DNA from 3 places in the Bacillus sp. AFS053548 genome. Region 2 is predicted to be linked to each of the others. Evidence: riboswitches for the same ligand, from Rfam matches in the RefSeq annotation. Region 2 holds a riboswitch; each other region holds the start of a gene.
The links. A riboswitch is a leader RNA that binds a small molecule or an ion and turns the genes downstream of it on or off. The one in region 2 is predicted to bind lysine.
Positions count from the first base shown of each region.

Region 1: it holds a riboswitch for lysine, as region 2 does, so the genes downstream of both, lysA (diaminopimelate decarboxylase) here and CN946_RS05085 (aspartate kinase) in region 2, are expected to answer to the same signal.
Region 3: it holds a riboswitch for lysine, as region 2 does, so the genes downstream of both, CN946_RS03975 (amino acid permease) here and CN946_RS05085 (aspartate kinase) in region 2, are expected to answer to the same signal.

Region 1 covers NZ_NUHI01000084.1:27,049-31,332, reverse strand. The annotation lists gene CN946_RS21575 (VC0807 family protein) at 1-640, shown strand, start outside; gene CN946_RS21570 (cation diffusion facilitator family transporter) at 712-1,650, opposite strand; lysine riboswitch at 1,957-2,130, shown strand; gene lysA (diaminopimelate decarboxylase) at 2,265-3,584, shown strand; gene CN946_RS21560 (C40 family peptidase) at 3,794-4,284, shown strand, end outside.
Region 2 covers NZ_NUHI01000008.1:29,879-34,162, forward strand. The annotation lists gene CN946_RS05075 (PepSY domain-containing protein) at 1-8, opposite strand, end outside; gene uvrC (excinuclease ABC subunit UvrC) at 156-1,931, shown strand; lysine riboswitch at 2,006-2,187, shown strand; gene CN946_RS05085 (aspartate kinase) at 2,292-3,533, shown strand; gene CN946_RS05095 (YslB family protein) at 4,126-4,284, opposite strand, start outside.
Region 3 covers NZ_NUHI01000006.1:45,941-50,224, reverse strand. The annotation lists gene CN946_RS03980 (MBL fold metallo-hydrolase) at 1-472, opposite strand, end outside; gene CN946_RS03975 (amino acid permease) at 624-2,093, opposite strand; lysine riboswitch at 2,293-2,472, opposite strand; gene pdxK (pyridoxine/pyridoxal/pyridoxamine kinase) at 2,674-3,489, shown strand; gene CN946_RS03965 (hypothetical protein) at 3,923-4,132, opposite strand.

The sequences.
Region 1 (4,284 bases), on a different contig from region 2:
TTTAATTATTTACGATCTAATTTTGTATTTAGTATTTCCGCTTGTTTTATATAAAGTTTTACAACACTATTTTAGTGACTATTGGGCGATGCTCTTACCGACGGTTCCAGGGATCTTATATACCTTATTTCGTTTTTGGTATACGAAACAGTTTAATGTTACTGGTATTTTTATTATCTCAACATTAACTGTTAGTACTGCCGTTGATTTAATGGCATTAGGTTCTGCGAAAAACTTAATTTTGTACAATGTGTATTATCATTTTGGGGTTGTAGTAGTATTTTTAATTTTAATGGCTTTGAAAAAGCCATTACCATATTATTTTATGATTGATATTGCTGCAATACAGGGGCAAGATCGTGAAGAAAGTAAAAAATTATATAAACATCCATCACTATTTAAAGTGTTTCAGTACTTGTTTGTCGCATGGATTATTAAAGATATCGTATTTGCTGTTGCACAATGGTGGATGGTTGATACTTATGGATTAAAAGCATATTACTCACGTACAATTATCTTTACAGTTGGTGGGTATGTTTTTGGCATAATTATGGCGATCGGCTATGCAATGGTTACGATGAGAGCTCAAAAATTAAAAGGGGACGACCCAGAGCAACCTTCCGATGAAATCATTATTTAGTAAAAGTCCTTTAAATAGAATGAACCCCACAAGTTATAAAATTCTTGTGGGGTTTTTTTACTGATTTCCATTTATCCCTTAAATGAATTTCCGACTCCTTGCAATTCCTGATCTTCTCTTGGTCTTGCATTTAAAATATTAAGTTTTTGTATTCTTTCATTTTCTGGTTCGACATGAATTAATATTTTAGGATCTACTAAAACCTTTTTTATTTCGTTTTCTATTTTATCACATAGTAAATGGGCTTCTTCAATGCTCATGTGAGATGGTAATACTAAATGGAAATCTATATGCTCCTCAGCACCCGAACGTCTCGTGCGTAAGTCATGGTATTCGATAAATTGGGATTTAAAAGAATATAATACATTTTCGATTTGTTTTAATTCATCTGTAGAAAGCCCAGTATCAAGTAGGGGGGTAAACGACTTATACCCGAGTTCGATTGATTCTTTCATGATATAAATTGCGATTCCAATTCCGATCAATGCATCGAGAAATCCCCAACCAGTGAGGCTTACTAAAATTAAACTTACTGCAACTCCGAGTGATGAATAAACGTCTGTTAATAAGTGCAAAGCATTTGATTGCATTGCAACAGAATGAGTATCATTTCCTACTTTTTGAACGATTTTTCCTACTCTCCAATTGATTAAAGCTCCAATTAACATGACGACTACACCGATAATTGGCATTTTAATTGGGGTAGGATGAAGTAGCTTTTCAACAGATTCAATAATGATCCAGATACCAGCTACAAATATTAAGATTGTTTCGACCGTACCTGAAATATTTTCAAACTTACCATGACCATAAGGATGTTCCTTATCGGGCGGTCTGTTTGAAATCCTTACAGAGAAAAATGCAATGACCGAAGCAACTAAATCCAATAAAGAATGAATTGCTTCAGAGATAATTGCTACGGAACCAGTAAATATCCCGACAATTAATTTTAATAAAACGATGAATGTGTTACTACATATTGAAAGTACTGCTATTTTGCTTGAATGCAATCTATTCACCCCTGTCCAATTTTTTCTACTTAAGTTAAGAGTTTTGTAATAAGGCAACAAAAAAGAAAAACCACTAACAATTTGTTAGTGGTTTGTTTTTTTTAGATTTAATTTATATTTATTGAAATGTTTTTTCATTTTTGAATCACCTTTTCTCTCGCATAAAACATATTCTATATTATAAATACTATTTTTGGGAAGCAAAAGCTGTGTGTGCCAGTGAATATAAATCGACAAATAATTTAAAAATGGTTTGACATCTATTTTTAGACTGTGTTATACATAGACTAATATAAAAAATAACAGTCTATTCGTAGAGGTTGCATTGTATATGAGTATCATTTTAGAGAACTGTGGGTTTTATGACAAAATGAGAAAGGATCCTATGCCGAAGAAATAAATTGCCACACATTTTATTTCTGGGACTACATTTAATAAATGTAGTACTGTCACATGTGTTTGTGAAGAGCTATTGAAGAGATGTGATTGGCTAAGTCCTTTTTAAAAAGCGATAGGCACATGAACATATCCTTCATGTGTCTTTTTTAATACACTAATACATTGAAGGAAGCTTCTTAGAATGATCTTACATTTGATTTGAAGGGAGAATACGAATGTATTTACATGGTAATAGTCGAATTAATAATGATGGACATTTAGAAATCGGAGGTTGTGATACTGTAGATTTAGTAAAAAAATACGGTACCCCTCTATACATTTATGACGAAGCATTAATTGAATCAAAATGTAGGGAATTCCATGAAGCTTTAAGAGAAACCGGAATGAAATATCAGGTTGCTTACGCGAGTAAAGCGTTTCTATGTGTTGAACAAGCCCGCTTAATAGAAAGAGAAGGTCTATGTCTAGATGTTGTTTCTGGTGGAGAGTTATATACAGCTTTGCAAGCAGGTTATCCAGCTGAGAAAATTCACTTTCACGGAAACAACAAAACAATTGAAGAAATTGAAGAAGCTTTAAATGCAAAAATCGGTTGTTTTGTAGTCGATAATTTCTTTGAGCTAGAAGTATTACAGGCCTTAGCTGAGCAACGTAATGAAGAAGTATTAATCTTATTACGTGTTACGCCAGGTGTTGAAGCACATACACATGAATATGTAATGACGGGCCAAGAAGACTCTAAATTCGGATTCGATATTATGTCTGGTCAGGCTAATGAAGCAGTGGAAGTTTCTTTAAATTCAACTAACCTAAAGTTATTAGGAGTACATTCGCATATAGGATCTCAAATTTTCGAACCAGATGGATTTGTTCATGCAATCAATGTATTAATGAGCTTTTTAAATGGACTTAAAAACGATTTAGGTTTTACAGCTGAAATATTAAATGTAGGTGGAGGCTTTGGTATTCGCTATACTTCAGAAGATGAGCCTTTAGCTGTTGCTAAACATATAGAAAAAATTACTACTATTATTAAACAACAATGTGAAGAGCTAGACTACAAACTACCAGAATTATGGTTAGAGCCTGGACGCAGTATTGTTGGTGAAGCTGGAACAACACTTTATACGATTGGTTCAACAAAAACTCTTCCTTCAATTCGTAAATATGTATCTGTTGACGGGGGAATGACTGATAATATTCGTCCTGCACTATACGGATCAAAATATGAAGCGATGCTTGCAAATCGAGCAAATGATGAGAATAAAGAAGTTGTATCGATTGCTGGTAAATGCTGTGAAAGTGGCGATATGCTAATTTGGGATTGTAACTTACCTGTTGTACAAAACAATGATGTATTAGCTGTATCTTGCACTGGTGCATATGGCTATTCAATGGCTAATAATTATAACCGTATCCGTCGTCCAGCAGTAGTATTTGTTAAAGATGGTGTTTCAAGAGAAGTAGTTCGTCGAGAAACATATGAAGACTTAGTTCGAAATGACAGAATTTACATCGAAAACTCTAGTAGATAGATAACGTTTTTGTGTTATTTGTCTCAGTTACTGACACTTCTATCTAATATAGAAGTGTTTTATTTCGTTTTCTTTAATAAAAGATGATAATTTATCGACATATAAAGACATATTTATCATTTATATTACAATATTGTAACAATTGCGACTCTCTTCGGGAATCTATGGTATAAATATTTACGTAGATTAGCGAGAGGAGAAACGCTGAAATGTTAAGAAAAAAACTAGCAGTGCTGGCGATGGCAAGTACAATAGTATTATCATTAGCGCCAAATGCTTCAGTATTAGCTGATAGCAAAGTTGAGAAAAAGCAAGCTGAAGTAGATAAGTTCCAATCACAATTTAAAGAATTAAGCAACGAGATAGAGAAAATAGATCAACAAATTAAAACAACTAAGCAAAACATAGAAGCAAAAAAAGCAGAAATTTCTGAAACAGAAGAAATTATTAAAGATAAAAAAGCGAGAATTACATATTTACAAGACAGAATTCAAAAACGTAACGATTTATTAGAGGATCGTTTAGTTGCAATGCAAAAGCAACCAAAAGTTAATCTAGTAACAGACGTTTTATTTAATTCAGACTCAATCGTAGATTTCTTTAATCGTGTAAACTCAATTTCAACACTTTTTGATGCTGATGAAAATATTATTAAAGAACAAAAGTCTGAACAAGCAGAAGTATTAAAAGAAAAACAACT
Region 2 (4,284 bases):
TTTTTCATCTTAATATTTCTCCTTTTCTTTTCTTGATGAAATTAAAGTTACAATAGAAAACTTAATTTTTACTTAATATCATTAAAGTATTTTCAGTTTTTTAATGTGGAGATTATAATATTAAGTGTACAATTGCACGAAAGAGGTGAGAGGAAATGGACAATCACTTAAAAGAAAAATTAGCGCTTCTACCTGATCAGCCTGGTTGCTATTTGATGAAAGATATTCAAGGGACGATCATTTACGTAGGAAAAGCTAAAGTTTTAAAAAATAGGGTTAGATCTTATTTCACGGGATCCCATGATGGTAAGACATATCGATTAGTTCAAGAGATAACTGATTTTGAATATATTGTTACTTCTTCAAATATGGAAGCTTTAATTCTTGAGATGAATTTAATTAAGAAATATGACCCGAAATATAACATCATGCTGAAGGATGATAAATCATACCCTTTTATTAAAATAACTGCTGAAAAACATCCTCGCTTATTGATTACGCGAAATGTAAAAAAAGATAAAGGAAAATATTTTGGACCATTCCCTAATGCTACAGCCGCTAATGAAACAAAAAAATTATTAGATCGTCTATATCCATTACGAAAATGTTCTTCATTACCAGACAAAGTTTGTTTATATTATCATATTGGTCAGTGTCTTGCGCCTTGTGTAAAAGAAGTAACTGATCAACAAAATCAGGAAATAGTTAATGAAATTGCCCGTTTTCTAAACGGTGGGGAAGACCAAATACGAAAAGAGTTAGAGGCAAAAATGCTTGCTGCATCTGAACAATTAGATTTCGAGCGCGCGAAAGAGTATCGAGACCAAATTGTATCAATTGAAGCGACCATGGAAAAGCAGAAAATGATGAGTAGTGATTTAGTTGATCGAGATGTATTTGGATATGCGGTTGATAAGGGATGGATGTGTGTTCAAGTATTCTTTGTTCGAAGAGGAAAATTAATTGAAAGAGATGTATCCTATTTTCCAATTTACGATGAGCCAGAAGAAGAGTTCCTATCATTTATTGGGCAATTTTATGAAAAACCACACAATATAAAACCAAAAGAAATCTTTGTACCAGATAAAGTTGATACTGAAATTTTAAAAGATTTATTAAAAATTCCTGTATTCCAACCAAAAAGAGGCCAAAAAAAGGAACTTGTTGTATTAGCAAACAAAAATGCCAAAATTGGACTCGGTGAGAAATTTAAATTAATTGAGCGAGATGAAGAAAGAACGGTTAAAGCAATAGAAAAACTAGGAGATATTTTAAATATTGAAACTCCGTATCGAATCGAAGCATTTGATAATTCAAATATTCAAGGAACAAATCCTGTTTCAGCTATGGTTGTGTTTATAGACGGAAAACCTTCAAAAAAAGATTACCGCAAATATAAAATCAAAACTGTCGTAGGACCTGATGATTATGATTCAATGCGTGAGGTAGTACGTAGAAGATATTCTAGAGCATTAAAAGATAATTTACCATTACCAAACTTAATAATTGTTGATGGTGGGAAAGGACATCTAGCTGCAGTTGAAGATGTACTCCAAAATGAGTTAGGTCTATTCATTCCAACAGCTGGACTTGTTAAAGACGAAAAGCACCGTACTTCAGAGTTATTAATAGGACAACCACCTCAAATTGTCCAACTTGGTAGACAAAGCCAAGAATTCTTTTTATTACAAAGAATTCAAGACGAGGTACACAGATTTGCAATTGAATTCTATCGTCAGCTTCATAGTAAATCAATGGTTCAATCTGCTTTAGATGGCATAGCAGGTGTTGGGGGAACAAGAAAGAAAGCCCTTCTTAAACATTTTGGATCAGTCAAAAAAATAAAAGAGGCATCAATTGAAGAGTTAATAGAAGCTAAAATGCCAAAAAATGTTGCAGAGGAAATTTTTCAACATTTCCATAAAGAGTGATATCGTTACCAAAATTTTTATCTTGACACTATTTTCAAAATAATTTATATTTTAGTTAAAATTAAATGATTTTCTCTCGTAATAGAGGTGCAAAACTTAAAAGTATTCTGTCATAGACGTGTGGCGTTGTAATGGACAGTTGAAAGGAAGTTTTGCCGAAATAAAATGAATCCACAATTCATTTTGTTGGGACTGCATTTAAGAAATGTAGTACTGTCGCATAATAATAATGATTATGCGGGGAGCTATTGAAGAGATGTTGATGATTTGTCTATTTTATTATTTGTAAATTAGGCGCGTGAACATTGCTTCACGCGCTTTTTTGTATTCTTTTTTAAGTAAAAAGTGAGGATGAGAAAAATGGGAATTATTGTTCAGAAATTCGGTGGTACTTCAGTAGGCTCAATTGAACGAATTCAGCATGTTGCTGAAACAGTAACCAAATCATATAAAGAAGGAAACCAAGTAGTTACAGTTGTATCTGCGATGGGGCATCATACAGACGAACTAGTTAGTTTAGCAGCTCAAATTAGTCCACAAAACAGTAAACGTGAATTAGATATGTTACTTACTACAGGGGAACAAGTTTCGATTTCATTACTTGCAATGGCAATCCAAGCAAAAGGTTTTAAAGCTATTTCACTAACTGGTTGGCAAGCTGGAATTCAAACTGAATCTGTCCATGGTAATGCGCGTATAGAAATAATTCATACTGATCGAATTCAACAATTACTTGATGAAGGGTATATCGTAATTGTTGCTGGTTTCCAAGGTTTAAGTGACAACAATGAAATTACGACATTAGGTCGTGGTGGTTCAGATACAACAGCTGTTGCATTGGCAGCAGCTTTAAATGCAGAACGTTGTGATATTTATACTGACGTATTAGGTGTTTATACTACGGATCCAAGAGTTGAACCAAATGCATCTAAACTAAGCCATGTCTCTTATGATGAAATGCTAGAGCTTGCAGCTTTAGGAGCAGCGGTTTTACATCCAAGAGCAGTAGAATTTGCAAAAAATTATAATTTAATTATTCAAGTTCGTTCAAGTCAACATGATGAAATCGGTACATTTATTGGGGAGGAAACACAAATGGAACAACAATCAGTCGTAAGAGGAATCGCATTCGAATCAAATGTAACAAGGATGACTTTAAATGGTTTAAATAATCATGTAGATTTATTACCTAAAATCTTTACTTTATTAGCAAGTGAAGGTATTGATGTTGATATAATTATCCAAAGCGTAACATCAGATAACTTAGTAAATCTTTCATTCTCGATCAAATCTGAAAATATGTTGGAAGCAATAACGGTTCTAGAATCAAAGAAAGAATTTTTAGGTTACCGCTCATTTGATTTTGAAAGTGAACTTGCTAAAGTTTCAATTGTAGGTAGTGGAATGGTTTCTAATCCAGGTGTTGCTGCAAAAATGTTTAAATTTTTAGCTGAAAGTGAAATCCCTGTAAAAATGGTAAGCACTTCTGAAATTAAAGTATCAACAGTTGTACCGAAAGCAAAATTACAAGAAGCAGTTCATGCTCTTCATAAAGGATATGAATTAGATCGTATTAATGAAGAAGTAGTAGTAGAAAACTAAATTTAAAATAAACCCTTTTAGGCGTACCAATTCTTATATATATAGGCTTTGAAATATTGATTTTATCAATATTCATCACGTTCAGATATCCCGAGCCGTATAGTATAGAGATAGCGCTTAAAAGGGTTTTTTATTCGTTAGGCGAATAAATTATATAAAGATTCTGTAAATTTAAAATGAGTAAGGCGAACGGCTAAATGGTAAATAAAAGAAGGAGGTATTAATAATGAGGCATAGTATACTTGCCTACGGATATGGAGAAATAGTGCTACAGTTCGTTCTATTAATACTCGCCATTTTGTTTTTTGTTTGTATTTGTTTATTCTTGTTAAATTCAATTATTAAAGGAGTTAAAAGAAACAAAAATTTTGAGGTAATTAGAAGGCAGGATCAAAGTAAGGATAGGGAAGAGAAGGGGTAGGGAAGTTGAATAATAAGTCTCTAACTGATCTTTTTCTTAAATTAAAGTAAAAATTTTGACTTAATGATTTATTTGTTAATACTCATTGTTGTACCTGTATTTGAATTTATATATCAATATTTCAAGAAAAAAACACCACAAGGACCTAAATTCCTGGTGGTGTTTTACGTTTTATCTTCTTGTAATTGGATCCTTTAAATCCCATTTTACTTGGAACTTTACTTTGTCGGCTCTTTTGCTTTGCTCTTCATACGTTTCAGCTATAACATCGATTTGCTGTTGAATTTGCATTGCTAGAAATCCAGCTTCTAATTGGTAAGATACGTTCTT
Region 3 (4,284 bases), on a different contig from region 2:
TTGCATTTGTCCGTTGATCTAAAAATGCCATTGAACCTGGTGTATGACCGGGAACTTCAACTGCTATTAAAGACCCTATAGTGTCTCCTTCCTGTAGTAAACGATCCGGAATAGTTTGTATATTTTTTGGAACGGCACCTTTTATAGGAGTATCTGGCTCACTAGCTTCTAAACTAGTGTCTCCTTTTAATAATTTTGCATCTCGTTTTGAAATGGAGACGACTGCATCTGGAAGTAATGATTTTAATTGATCAAGCGCTCCAACATGGTCGCCGTGAGCATGAGTTAAAACGATATTCGTAATTTTTTTGCCTATTTGATTAGCTGCTTCAATAATTTTAGTCGCACTAAAAGATAGCGCTGTATCAATCAATGTAAGCTCGTTTTCTTCTTCAACTAAAAAACAATTTACAGGAAAGAAATTTGGTAAAAAGCTTAACTCATAAAGATAATTATTTTTCGTAATCTTCATTTCATAACCTCCTAATAATAAAAACTAATACCTTTAGTTTTATAATACTAAAGGTATTAGTTTTTGTGAACAAAAATTCCGAATTTACAAAAAAATAATTAAAATAACTAAAAAACCCTTCCATCCAAGATGAAAGGGCTATACTTCATAATTATTTTCTAGATAAGTCCATCTCTTTATAAGAAACAACCTTTGTTTTATGTTTGACTTTATAACCTAACCAAACAATTAAGAACACAGGAATTCCAATGTATGAAATAAGTACACCTTGCCAATCAATTGCATTACCTGTGAAAGCTTGCCAGTTTTGAGCTAGTACAATAAATAAACAAGCTAAGAATGCTAAGATTGGACCTAGTGGGAACCATTTTGCGCGATAAGGTAAATCTTTTAAATCCTTTCCTTGAGCAACATAAGCCTTACGGAAACGGTAATGTGAAATCGCAATACCTAACCAAGCAAGGAAACCTGATAATCCTGATAAATTTAATAACCAAGTATACACTTGACCTTCACCGAAAAATGAAGATAAACAAGCAAGTGAACCAACTGCAAGTGTTACATATAAAGCATTTGTAGGAACACCATTTTTATTTACTTTTGTTAAGAATTTAGGAGCTTTTCCTTCAATTGCTAAAGTATATAACATACGAGTTGATGCGTAAGTTCCACTATTACCTGCAGATAAAACTGATGTTAAAATAACTGCATTCATTACAGAAGCCGCAAATGCAACACCTAATTTTTCAAATACTAAAGTAAATGGACTAACAGCCACGTCGTTTTTAATTAGACCAGGGTCTGTATAAGGAATTAATAAACCAATTACGATTATAGCTAAAACATAAAATAAAAGGATACGCCAGAAAATTTGACGGATAGCTTTTGGAACATTTTTTTCTGGATGTTCTGTCTCCCCTGCTGCAACACCGATTAGCTCTGTACCTTGGAATGAGAAACCTGCAACAATAAAGATTGATAAAACACCTAAAAATCCATTATGAAACGGAGCATCTCCAACAGTAAAGTTTTTGAAACCTGCATGATGTCCACTGATAATGCCAAAAATCATTGCAATACCAACAACTAAAAAGACAACTACAGTTACAACTTTAATTAATGAAAACCAAAACTCTGATTCACCATAGCCTTTAACTGAAAGTAAATTTAAACCTAATATAATCACTAAAAAGATTCCGCTCCATAATACTGCTGGAGAATGAGGGAACCAATATTTCATCAGCATTGCCGAAGCTAATAATTCAAAAGCTAAAGTGATTGCCCAGTTATACCAATAATTCCAACCCATAGCAAAACCAAATGCTGGATCAACGTAGCGAGATCCATAAGTACTAAATGAACCAGAAACTGGCAAATACGTCGCCATTTCACCTAAACTAGTCATTAAGAAATAAACCATAATACCAATTAGTCCGTAAGCTAAAACAGCTCCACCAGGACCAGCTTGACTAATTGAAGTTCCACTAGCTAAAAACAAACCTGTCCCAATTGAACCACCAATTGAAATCATCGTTAAATGTCTTGCTTTAAGGCCCCTTTTTAAAGAACCATCGTGAGTATTCGATTCTACTCGATCATTTTTAGGATTCGTTAGTCCCATCTTTGTTGCCTCCTCTTCATTCTTGCAATCTTATCTTTTCGCGAGAATATGGGACGGTATAAAAGTGTTGTATGATGTGTATTTTACTCAGTATTTTCGACAATATGTAAAGATTGGAAAATCTGGTAAAAACAAAAAACACGTGAAGCAATGTTCACGTGTTCAAGACTCAAATTTATGTGTCAAACAGCATCAACATCTCTTCAATAGCCCTCCACAAAAAAAATCTTGTGACAGTCCTATGCTTATTCAGCAATAGGCCCAGTAATAAATTTAAATGGTAAATTTATTACTTCGGCAGTTTCACCTTTTATTACTTTTCACAGGTACCATAAACCTCAAAGTAACGACTAATCAAAACTGCGCCTCTATCCATACGAGATAAAGATTATATTAAATTAATTTTTATAAACTCAATATACAATCTATTAATCTAGTTTGTCAATAAATTTTTCGACAAAAACAGACTCAACCTAATAAATGAATTACTTGGTTTTCGCTTCATGATGCTCATATCTTGTACCTAGCACTTATGTTTTTGTATAATAATTCTATGTACTTCAAAGGAGGAATTTTTCACATGACAATTTATAAAGCATTGACACTTGCGGGATCTGATAGTAGTGGTGGAGCTGGATTACAAGCTGATATTAAAACATTTCAGGAACGTAATGTTTATGGCATGAGTGCAATTACAACTTTAGTAGCGATGGATCCGCATAATCATTGGCATCATCAAGTATTTCCAATTGATATAGATACAATTGCAGCACAATTAGAAACAATCGTTGTTGGCGTTGGAATTCAAGCAATGAAAACAGGTATGCTTGGTTCAACTGAAATAATTGAGTTAGCTGCAAAAACAATAAAAAAACATAATATTGATCGAGTTGTTGTAGATCCAGTTATGATTTGTAAAGGAAATGACGAGGCTCTTCACCCAGAAACAAATGATGCATTAAGAGAAATTTTAGTACCACTTTCAACTGTTGTAACACCAAATTTATTTGAGGCAGCTCAATTAGCTAAAATGCCTCCAATCTGCACTGTTGAACAAATGGAAGAAGCAGCACGCAAAATCCATGAATTAGGGGCTAAATATGTTTTAGTTAAAGGCGGTAGCAAAATTCAGCATGAAAATGCAATAGATGTATTATTCGACGGTGAAAAAATAGAACACTTAGAATCTGACAGAATTGAAACTACATATACACACGGTGCAGGATGTACTTACTCTGCAGCGATTTGTGCAGAGCTTGCTAAAGGAGCAGAACCAAGAGAAGCAATCTACACTGCAAAGAAATTCATTACTGAAGCAATTCGTCACTCATTCCCACTTAATCAATATGTTGGTCCAACAAACCACATGGCTTATCGATTACATGGTGAAGGCTAATAACAAATAATGGGGCTGTCTCATAAGTCAGATTAACTGACGTATGAGGCGCCTTTTTTTAATTGTAAAAAATGGTGGTAGGAGATCTCAACAATGCTTTAGCTTAAAGCTGATATGATTGATCTTTTTTACAGATAATTAGCAGATTTTTACTAAGTTTTTATTCGATTTGAACAGATTTGCTAGTTTTGATTTGAAAGTATCAACTATTATCTAATTTAGAGGTCACAATACCGTAACTGGTATGGGTAATTTTTAATTTTATTTGCGATTTCCTGGAATTTAATTGCAGTTTTACTAATTTTATTTGCGATTCTCTAATTTTAATTGCAGCTTTGCCAATTTTAAGATTTTATTTGCAGTCCAAGTACATTTTTTATTTTAAAGAATAAAAAAAGGGCAAAGGTTTCCCTATCCCCCATTTTCCTACTATTCATTTGACAATACTCTTAATTGCCTTAAATACATTTCTTCCTTTTAAATAAATGTATCTTTCCCATTTAGCTATTAAACCATTTCCATTTTCACCATTTTCAATCTGAAGCGCGTGCTGTTTATGAAACTCAGCAACTCTTTCATTATGTTTTGTATGCAAGGTGTTTAAACGGTTATGAAGATGAATTGCATGTTTGTTCAGTCCCATATGATTACCTCCTCCTTTAGTTATTACCATCTTAAATAATTTATAAATAGCTTGAAGCATAAACTATTAATTTCTACTCTATTTCCTATATACATTTACACTTCAATAAATTTGAGTACCAAGTCAAATTACCACGATTTAACATTTTTTTT